DNA from 3 places in the Paenibacillus sp. FSL P2-0136 genome. Region 3 is predicted to be linked to each of the others. Evidence: predicted binding sites of a transcription regulator. Region 3 holds the regulator's gene; each other region holds the start of a gene.

Region 1 (3,280 bases), 1.4 Mb from region 3:
GAGCAGCAGCTCTGTCTTCACGCAGCGGAACACATCTTCATAACGCCAGCGGCGGCGGACGACATCGAGAGCGGAGCGGATGAATTCCACCAGCGGATGATGCAGCTCACTCTGCTTCTGGTCCAGGAAGAACGGAACGCCGAAGTCCTGAAATAACGGGGCAATCAGCGGCTCATAATCAGCCATATTGCGCATGAATACCGCCATTTCCCCATATTTGGCCCCCGATTCTCTGGCCAGGGCCTGCATCTCGCGCAGCACGCCCTCCACCTCGGTGCGGCGTGAAGCCCCAGCCCGGATGCTGATGGCTTCCTTCACCTGTTCAGCCGGTCCCGTCCAGGGATGCCGGCGCTGTAATCCGCGCTCCAGATGAGCGAGTACGGGACTGTCCTTGAACCTTGGCAGGACGGGCGGAGCCAGCAGCTCATCCCATACGGTAAGTCCCATCTCCTCCGCTATTCCCCGCAGCTTAATGTAAGTAACCGCCGCCGGATGGAACAGCTCCAGCTCATGAGGGGCAACGCCCGGCGGATGGATCCGGTCCAGTGTGAGCGCAATGGTCATTGTGTCCGCGTACTGCATCAGCTCACGCAAGACAATGAATTCCTGGTTGCTGAAGCCGTGGAAGCCGTCCACCCAGATCTCGGCGCCGCGGATATAGGCAGAGTCCGCAATATGCTCAGCCAGTTCGGCCAGTCTGTCCTCTTCATCTATATAGAGCTGTGACATCTCCTGGTCCAGCTCGCTGAAGACGAGATGCAGATCATCCAGCTTCCCGGCCAGAATAGGGCTGCCCAGCGTGGCATCCCGCATTCTGCCGATCTGCTCCTCCAGGTCTCCGGCTCCAAGACAGCAGCGCTTAAGCTCCGTGTGCAGACTGCTGAGCCGCTCCACAAATCCCGGCCGGTCCGAGGAAGCCCCGAACAGCTTCAGCTCCTCCTTGCGCTTGCTGATAATCTTGAAGATCAGCATCTTCTTGCCTTCTTCACTGATAGGCAGACTTGCGCTGCCGCCGGTCTCCTGCTTCACCCGGTAGGCAAGCCGCGAGAAGCTAAGCGTCTGGGCACGCAGACTCCCCTTCACGCCGCCCGCCGCCAGCAGTCCCCGTTCCGCTCCGAACGATCCCTGCTCGGGAACAAGTATAATGATCGGGGCCCCCAGCGGCTCTGCCTTCAGCCTGGAGGATACCCGCTCCCATATTGTAGTCGTCTTGCCGCTGCCCGAGCGGCCGATGATGAAGTTAACCGTCATTTCAGCAGACTCCTTCCGTTGAACCCTGGCACTCTATGCGACACCAGAATCTATGAAACTTCTCGTCTCAATAGTATAGCATACCTCCACCGCCCGCTCCAGAACGTACGTTTGCCATTGTTTGCAAATGCAGAAATAAAGAAGACTCTCCCGGAGCCGCGCAAACGGCGGGCGGAAGAGTCTGAATAAATGCATGTAAATTAGGTTCAAGGCTAACAATTACTGCTGCAACTCCTCCCAAGTGAAGCACAAGACCCTTATTCCTTCCGCTCCGTCCAGCCCAGGGTGTCCGGGCCGATTACAATGGTGCCGATCGCATCTCCGTATACATAGGACAGCTCGACCCGCCGCCGCTCCGCGTCCACCATGCAAGTGTTCACGTGCAGCGGACCGCTGTTGTCCGCCGCATCGCCGGGTAGACACAGGGTCAGAATTCCAGCCTTACCGGCCCAAGCCGCCCGGCCCTCGATTACCGGAATCTCCGATTTAGAGCCGTAGACCTCCGATACCCAGCCCTGCTCCTTATTCACCGTGAACTGTTCATCCTTCAGGCCGCTTGTCATCCAGCTCATATTCAGCTTCACTGTAGAGCCGGGATAGACCACGGTTGCTGTAGGCTGTGCGGCGACGGCAAATCCTCCAGCTGCGTCTCCTCCGGTTCCAATAACGGCTGTTTCAGCTTCAACTTCAGCTTCTCCGGTCACTGCTTCTCCAGCCGCTCCGGCTTCGGAAAACAGCTCCAGCACCGCCTCCGGGTGCAGATGGAACCGCTGCTCCAGCTCATGCTCGCCATCCGCCTCCAGCCAGTCGGCAATCAGTAGCAGCGGCACCTCCACGCCCAGCAGCACCCAGCGCCGGTGCATTACCGGACCGGGAAGACGGATGTATCCGTCATGCGCGGCATCAATGAAGTGGTAACGGCTGTTGCTCTCCCAGCGGAAGGTGCTGGCCTTAGCCACAGGCTCGCCCCATTGCTGGGTAGAGATATACGGCGTCTGATCCAACCCGTCTATGGTAATAGTGTTGTGTGCCCGGGTGCTTTTGAAATAACGGCGCCATTCCCCTTCCTCATAGGTGTACCTCCCGGTATCGGTGAAGAGCAATTGCCCGTTCCACATCCACTCCAGATTCAGCGCATCGGCATGACCGTGCGCTCCGCCCATCTCTGCGGCATCGAAGAACAGATACTGCTGCGGGTCCCGCATCACATAATACCCGGTCTGCACAAAAGCCACGCTGCTCACCGAAGGCGCAGACTCCGCCTGAAGCTGCACACACCGCTCATACGCCTCGGCTCCCAGCAGCCAGAGGCATTCTGCATTGCCCGTGCCGCGTCCGATCAGCGCATCATCCTTCAGAATGGCGCCCAGCAGCGTCAGCCGCTGCCGGCCGCTGCTGATCCAGTCGGAATCGCCGATCCCCGTGGACTGGTGATCCGGGCGGACCAGCGCTTCGGTGAACGCGGCCATCTTGCGGAGCTGCCCGCCGTACCAGGAGGAGAACGGGTGGCCGGATAACGCGCCCAGCAGATAAGGCGTCCCGAACATCTCAATGGCGGCATCATGGTAATGGGTGGTCAGCTCGATCTGTATCCCTTCCGGCCCGACCTGATGCAACAGACACAGCTCCAGGCGCTCCCCGGCCAGCTGCCGCCAATACGGTGCGCGCGGATGCTCATGATGGAAGACAGCAATCATGTAGAGGCCCTGCATATGCATAATCGCATGATTGATCTCCGTGCTGCCCAGGTAGCGGGTCAGAAATTCAGCATGCTCCGCAAGCCCCTCCAGCAGCTCACTGCGGAAGTGTCCATCCAGCAGCGGGCTGTCCTCCATATATTTGTACGCAGAGATCCAGGACTGCACCCGCAGGCCGGTCTCCAGCAGACGCCATGGACCCAGCTTCTGGAAAAAGACCGCTTCCTCATACGACGGAATCACAGGAACCGGGTTCTGCTCGCGCCAGCAACGGAAATGCTGCATAAAGGTCGTAACGTATTCCTGCTTGCCATTCATCAGATAGGCCTTGC
Region 2 (3,280 bases), 3.6 Mb from region 3:
ATGGAGCGGGAAGCTTACAGTAATGCGCTGAGACTCACCAGGCTCCAGCAGCTTGGTCTTAGCGAAGGCTGCCAGCGCTTTGGCCGGTTGACCCAGCTGTCCTTGCGGCGCTTCAACATACACCTGCACTACTTCTTTACCGGCATATACGGCTCCCGTATTCGTTACGGTGACGCCGATTTCAATCTGCGGCTCGCCCGCCTGGTTCACCAGCTTCGCTTCCTCCGGCTCCAGCTTGAAGGTCGTGTAAGAGATCCCGTAGCCGAATTCATACTGAACCTTATCGGGACAGAAGGTCTCGAAATAACGGTAGCCCACGTAGATATCTTCCTCGTACAGATTCTTGAACTCATTGCCGTAGTTGCGGGTCGACGGGTAATCCTCAATGGAATACGCGATAGTGTCCGTCAGCTTGCCGCTTGGCGTAACCTCTCCGGCCAGAACATCGGCGATCGCGTGGCCGCCCTCCATGCCGCCATGCCAGGAATAGATCACTGCAGAGATAGGGTTCACATAAGCGGCGTCATTTACCCAGCTCATATCCATAATGTTGGATACGTTGAGGACCACAATCGTCTGTTCAAAATGAGCCGTAACCGAGACAAGCATCGCCTTCTCATCTTCCGTCAGCCGGTAGCTGCCTGCAGTATCGGCATTATCCTGATCCTCGCCCGCCGTACGTCCAATGACCACAACCGCTTTGGCTGACTGGCTTCTTGCCTGTTTCACCAGCTCGTCCGTAAGCGGCATTTCCTTCTGGTTCCACGGCTCCGCAGCCCATACCTTGCCGCCGTCATCGAACGGGTTAAGCCCGATCCAGGCCTCGTAGGCTGCAGCCAGCTCTTCATTCACGCTAATGTTCTTCTTGCTGCGCAGTCCATCCAGCAGATTCGTCGTATATGCAACGTGAACGCTACCGCCCGATCCTGTACCGCTGCGGTAATAATTCACCTGTATTCTGCCAAAAACAGCGACGCTCTCACTGTCACCCAGCGGAAGCACCTGTCCCTCATTCTTAAGCAGTACCGCACCCTCTGCGGCTACCGTCCGGCTAAATTCTGCAAAACCCTCTAACGGCACTCCAATGTTCTGTGTACTCAATTGGTTTCCTCCTGTATGTTCATTTCCCATGCTGTGGGTTGATTCTATAGATAACGCCCTCCCTGCAGGGAATATACGTTACCTTGAATCTCTATGGTCCTTCATATAGCATATCCTTCTAAGAATATAAGCTCCAGCCAGATTATTCAAGCACCGCTTGCCGGATCGCCGGGATGCGCACCTGTCTGCATAAATTTTTTTAGTAAAAAGACAGTTCTAAAATAAAAAGACACCTGTGCGGGCGTCTTTCAAGCCTGTTCCTATGCAATCCGCTCCGCCTGAAGAGATACGGCCGGATCTTCTGTTTATTTTATCTGCGGCGGCGGCCCTTCATCATGCGGTTGTACATAATTAGAGCAGCAACAATCATGCCCAGCATGGCTACACTGCCTGCCGATTCCTGCGACATGCCGAACATCAGGCACACACTTGTCACTAACTGTCTTGTCAGCAGCGCAACCGCAATCAGCATGATGGGCCGCCATATGTTATATCCTCTCACTTCAGCAACACTCCTAACCCGAATTTCAATAACCGTATGATTCCTCATTCCATGAACCATCAGGTTCTATTATAGCACAAGAAGGAATGCGCATACATTTTACAGTCGGCCAAGAAGGGGGAGATACTTTTGACAAGAACGTACGTTCGGTATATAATGCTCACATATGAGGGGGATTGAGACCGTGGATGTAATGGAGAAACTAGAGATTCTGACCGCTTCCGCCAAATACGATGTGGCGTGCACTTCAAGCGGTTCTGACCGCAAGGGCCAGGCCGGGGCGCTCGGCAACACCTCTCCGATGGGCATCTGTCACAGCTTCGCGGCGGACGGGCGCTGTATCTCGCTGCTGAAGGTGCTTATGACCAACGGTTGTGTATATGATTGTGCCTATTGCATCAACCGCAAATCTAACCCCATTCGCCGGGCGGCCTTCACCCCCGAAGAGATCGCAGATATCACCATGCAATTCTACCGCCGTAATTATATAGAAGGACTATTTCTTAGCTCAGGCATTATGCGCAATCCGGACTACACCACAGAGCAGTTAATTGCTGCACTTGAGCTGCTGCGCAATGTCTATCATTTCAACGGTTATATTCATGTAAAAGCCATCCCCGGAGCAGACGAAGCCCTGCTGTCCAGACTTGGGCTGCTCGCCGACCGCATGAGCGTCAACATCGAGCTGCCCTCGCAGGAGAGCCTCGGACGGCTCGCACCTGATAAGAGCAAGGTATCCATCCTGAAGCCGATGGGGCTGATTACCAGCCGGATCAAGGAGAACCGCTCCGATATCGTCAAGTATAACCATGCTCCCCGCTTCGCGCCTGCCGGACAGAGCACCCAGATGATCGTGGGAGCAACGCCAGATACCGATTACCAGATTCTGAATCTGACGGAAGGCTTATACCGCAAATACTCACTTAAGCGCGTATTCTTCTCGGCCTACACCCCGGTGGTGGAGGATTCCCTCCTGCCCGCTCTAGACACCAAGCCGCCGCTGCTGCGGGAACACCGGCTCTATCAAGCCGATTGGCTGCTGCGCTTCTACGGCTTCAAGGCGAATGAATTATTGGATGAGGCCGTGCCGAACTTCAACCCGCTGCTGGACCCCAAGTGCAGCTGGGCCGTTAACCACCGGGAGCAGTTCCCCGTTGAGATCAACCGCGCCCCGTACGAAATGCTGCTGCGTGTACCCGGCATCGGCGTAAGAAGTGCACAGCGGATCGTGAAGGCCAGACGGGCCGGATCGCTCGATTTCCACGCGCTGAAGAGGCTGGGAGTGGTCCTCAAGCGTGCCCAGTTCTTCATCACCTGCAAGGACAAACCGCTGGAAGGGCTGAAGGTAAGCGAGCATACGCTGCTCCGCTCCCTCATGTCCGGGCAGCAGCTGGCTCTCCAGCAGCCGCAGGTGGAACAGCTCACGCTGTTCGATGACTTCAACCTCTCCACCTTGCCCGCCGCCGGGGACTGGAACAGCTTCAACAAGGGGGCGAAGGCCTGATGTTCAAGCCGTCCGCACTGGCGTACACCTATGACGGAAGCTTCGAGGGTCTGCTGTGCTGTGTATTTGAGAGCTATGCCTGGAAGGAGATTCCGCTGGCAATTCATGCTGAAGGCGGGGAAATGGGCCTGCTGCTGGAAGCAAAATGGATTGAGACCGACAAGGAGAAGGCC
Region 3 (3,280 bases):
GTGTCATAACGGTTAATCAGCTTGGAGAAAATCCACTGCTTGCGCTTACCCTTATACTTAATGGTAACTACACTGCGCGATAAAGTGATCTTCTCAATATCCGCCGCAGCCAGGAAGCGTTCGCGGTTGTATTTAATAGTAGAGATACGCGCACGCTCAACCTTAAGAAACGGACGGCGGAAGAACAGCAGCGCAGCGAGCAGGAAGTACAGCACTACACCCAGCCAGTTGGCCAGAATCCCGCTTCCTTTGGCTTCGTCAATTGAGCCGACCACCCAGAACATGATACCGAGCAGCATCAGTACAACGGGGAATACGATATTTCGGCCTTTGAAAATATCGATGCTTTTCGCGGCAGTCTTAGTGCTGGAAGTGTAAATGGAGTCCTTCCCCTGCTTCTTTCTTTGCTGGTTAATTTGCTTCGTGTTGCGTTGAACCATTCTTTCCCAAGAACGGGCCATGTAAGTTCCCCCTAGTCATCCTGTATTATCTATGAAAAGGCAACAGGCTAATGCTTAAGTCCGTTATTGCCTTCTTCATGCTCCGGATTGTCCACAATTTCGATGGTATCAAGCTGGGCCCGAAAGTTAGTGCGGATATTCCCCAGGTAAATCTCGCGGAGCTTGGCACGTTCAGCCAGTTCCTCTTCATTCAGGCCGCCGTTCTTAGCTTTGCGTGCCAATTCATTGATGCGTGCGACCAATTCGTCAATATTCAATACGTTTCCCTCCCTCTAAATTCATTTTAACTTTGCCATGAGAAAAAGAGCTTGTCAAGGTCTACCCCCTGAAAGCTCTCCGAGTCGATCATTAGCCTGCTGCATTCCTTCAGTATAAAGGTAAAGTCAGAATATCTCCGGCCTTAATGACGCTGTTCTCCAAATGATTACTCTTCATTATTCCTTCTATATATACGGCTGTCTTCATGTCCCCAGGCTTGTTGCTTAACGCAATACTCCATAAGGTATCCCCGCGTTCGACTACGATCCGCTTATCCGGCTTCATCGACGAGACCGAACCGGCAAAAACATTCCCCACCACAGTGAATCCCGAAATAACAAGCATCAGCACCAGGACCAGCTTCATCAGGCTGACCTGACGGAATAGTGATGAGAGCGCAGCGAGACTATGAAGAATACCGTCCTTGATCTTGGTTACATAACTATGAGCAGTTGGATTACTGGGAGCGGACACCTTGATATCCTCATTATTGTAGATGCTGTTGTATGTACTATACTTTAACATGATTATCATCCTCCAAACACATGTTCTTGCTTTCGAAAATAATATAACACGAACATGTGTTTCGATCAATAGTTTTTTCGGAACATTTGTTCTCTTTATTTCCGTTCTCTTATTTTCCTCATTTTAGAACTTATGTTTGTACGAACGGAAGTTCTATGTTATAATTTTCCCAAACATAGTATATGGGGTTGATACCGATGTCAAAGATTTCTAGTCGTCAGCTGGCGATCCTGGAATTTATACGTAATGAAGTCCGCAGCAAGGGTTATCCTCCGTCCGTCCGCGAGATTGGCGAGGCTGTCGGCCTGGCCTCCAGCTCAACCGTGCATGGTCACTTGGACCGGCTTGAGAAGAAGGGCCTGATCCGGCGTGACCCAACGAAACCGCGTGCCATTGAATTACTCGGCCAGGAAGATTCAGAGAATGTGCATCAATTCGTCCAGACCGTTACCCGCATCCCGGTAGTGGGTAAGGTTACAGCTGGTGTTCCTATTACAGCAACAGAGAATATTGAGGATTACTTCCCGTTGCCTGCTCATTATGTAGGTGATAACAAGGTATTTATGCTATCTGTCCTTGGTGACAGTATGGTGGATGCCGGAATTATGAACGGGGATTATGTCATCGTGCGCCAGCAGCAGACTGCCGACAACGGCGATATTGTTGTAGCGATGACCGAAGAAGATGAAGCAACTGTCAAGACCTTCTACAAGGAACGGGATCATATCAGGCTGCAGCCGGAGAATCCGGCGTACGAGCCTCTCCGCCTCAACCGCGTTACAATTTTGGGCCGGGTCATCGGATTATTCCGCGATATCCACTAATCTACTCCCCGCTTAAGAACAGGCTGCTCCGCACCATGCGAAGCAGCCTGTTTTATGTTCATTTTACTTCGTGTGGTGGCCAAAAAGCTGTATACAAACATTTGTTCGCATTCAGCTTTTTGGCCATTTTTTCTGCGAACCGCTGCATAGCTCCGCACATATCCTGTTACAAAGGAGTGCTGATCTGTATGCCCAATTACCGAATTATCGTCGATCTGTCACAGCGCATGCTGTATCTGCTGGATAATGACGTTGTCACCAGAGGCTTCCCTGTCGGCATCGGCAAAATGTTAACCGTCTCGCCTGTAGGCGAATACACCATCATTAACAAACAGCCCAATCCGGGCGGTCCGTTCGGTGCCTTCTGGATGGGACTGTCCAAGCCGCATTACGGCATCCACGGAACCAATGACCCATCCTCCATCGGCCACATGGTCTCACACGGCTGTATTCGAATGTATAACGCAGATGTTCTGGCTCTAGCCGCCCTCGTTCCCATAGGTACCCGTGTCACCATCCGGGAATAGGAACGTCGCAAAAACCCTTGAGACGCCAGATTGCGTCCCAAGGGTTCCTGTGACTCATATAAATTAGAGCGGATACAGACTACAGCACACTTCTCAACAGACGGATAGCCACCGTATTCAAACGGATGGCCTCGCGGATCGATTCTCTGGCTGCCAGCAGTTCTCTTCTGGCCCGCGAACCTCTAGGCACCCTGCGCAGATTCTCATTGATCTCTTCCAGTCTCTCCAGCAGGATTGCCCGCTGTGTCAGCAGGACATTAATGGCTCTGCGAATCCGGTTACGTTCTCTTTGGCTCATCTTTACACCTCTTTTACACTTGGATAGTATAAGAGATGCCAAGAATGGCTCCAAAGATTGTGTGATTCGGCAGTAATGTTAGTTAGAGCTGCAGGTAGTGGGCAGCGAATCTGCTTACTTCTTGTTCAATCGTACCCGGAATTCAAATTCATCGCGTCTATAAGTCATTCCGGCCAGCACAATGTACTCCGGTGTCCATTTCTGTACAGGTCCGGCATAATCAGCAATCACATGCGGTTTGCCATCAACCAGCTGAACGACGTAGACCTGTACCTGTGCCAGTGCGGCAGCGAATAGATCAGCATCACTGGACAGTACTTTATAAGCCGTATTCAACTTCGTTCCTCCTTGTTCCACAACCATATTAAAGATTCCGTCTCGAATCTA

The links. Region 3 encodes LexA, which represses DNA repair genes until DNA is damaged. Its sites were predicted from a motif close to CGAACATATGTTCG; they were not measured.
Region 1: a site for LexA is predicted at 1,352-1,365, ahead of addB (helicase-exonuclease AddAB subunit AddB). Genes of this name have one in related genera too.
Region 2: a site for LexA is predicted at 1,739-1,752, ahead of NYE26_RS32455 (putative DNA modification/repair radical SAM protein). Genes of this name have one in related genera too.

Annotation. Positions count from the first base shown of each region.
Region 1 covers NZ_CP150244.1:5,324,867-5,328,146, forward strand. Annotated here, with positions in the region: gene addB (helicase-exonuclease AddAB subunit AddB) at 1-1,251, opposite strand, end outside; gene NYE26_RS22615 (alginate lyase family protein) at 1,509-3,280, opposite strand, start outside.
Region 2 covers NZ_CP150244.1:7,541,908-7,545,187, reverse strand. Annotated here, with positions in the region: gene NYE26_RS32465 (glycoside hydrolase family 3 C-terminal domain-containing protein) at 1-1,101, opposite strand, end outside; gene NYE26_RS32460 (hypothetical protein) at 1,412-1,573, opposite strand; gene NYE26_RS32455 (putative DNA modification/repair radical SAM protein) at 1,797-3,107, shown strand; gene NYE26_RS32450 (TIGR03915 family putative DNA repair protein) at 3,107-3,280, shown strand, end outside.
Region 3 covers NZ_CP150244.1:3,922,074-3,925,353, forward strand. Annotated here, with positions in the region: gene NYE26_RS16405 (hypothetical protein) at 1-461, opposite strand, end outside; gene NYE26_RS16410 (DUF896 domain-containing protein) at 509-718, opposite strand; gene NYE26_RS16415 (LysM peptidoglycan-binding domain-containing protein) at 828-1,244, opposite strand; gene lexA (transcriptional repressor LexA) at 1,442-2,068, shown strand; gene NYE26_RS16425 (L,D-transpeptidase) at 2,257-2,595, shown strand; gene NYE26_RS16430 (hypothetical protein) at 2,675-2,893, opposite strand; gene NYE26_RS16435 (hypothetical protein) at 3,008-3,229, opposite strand.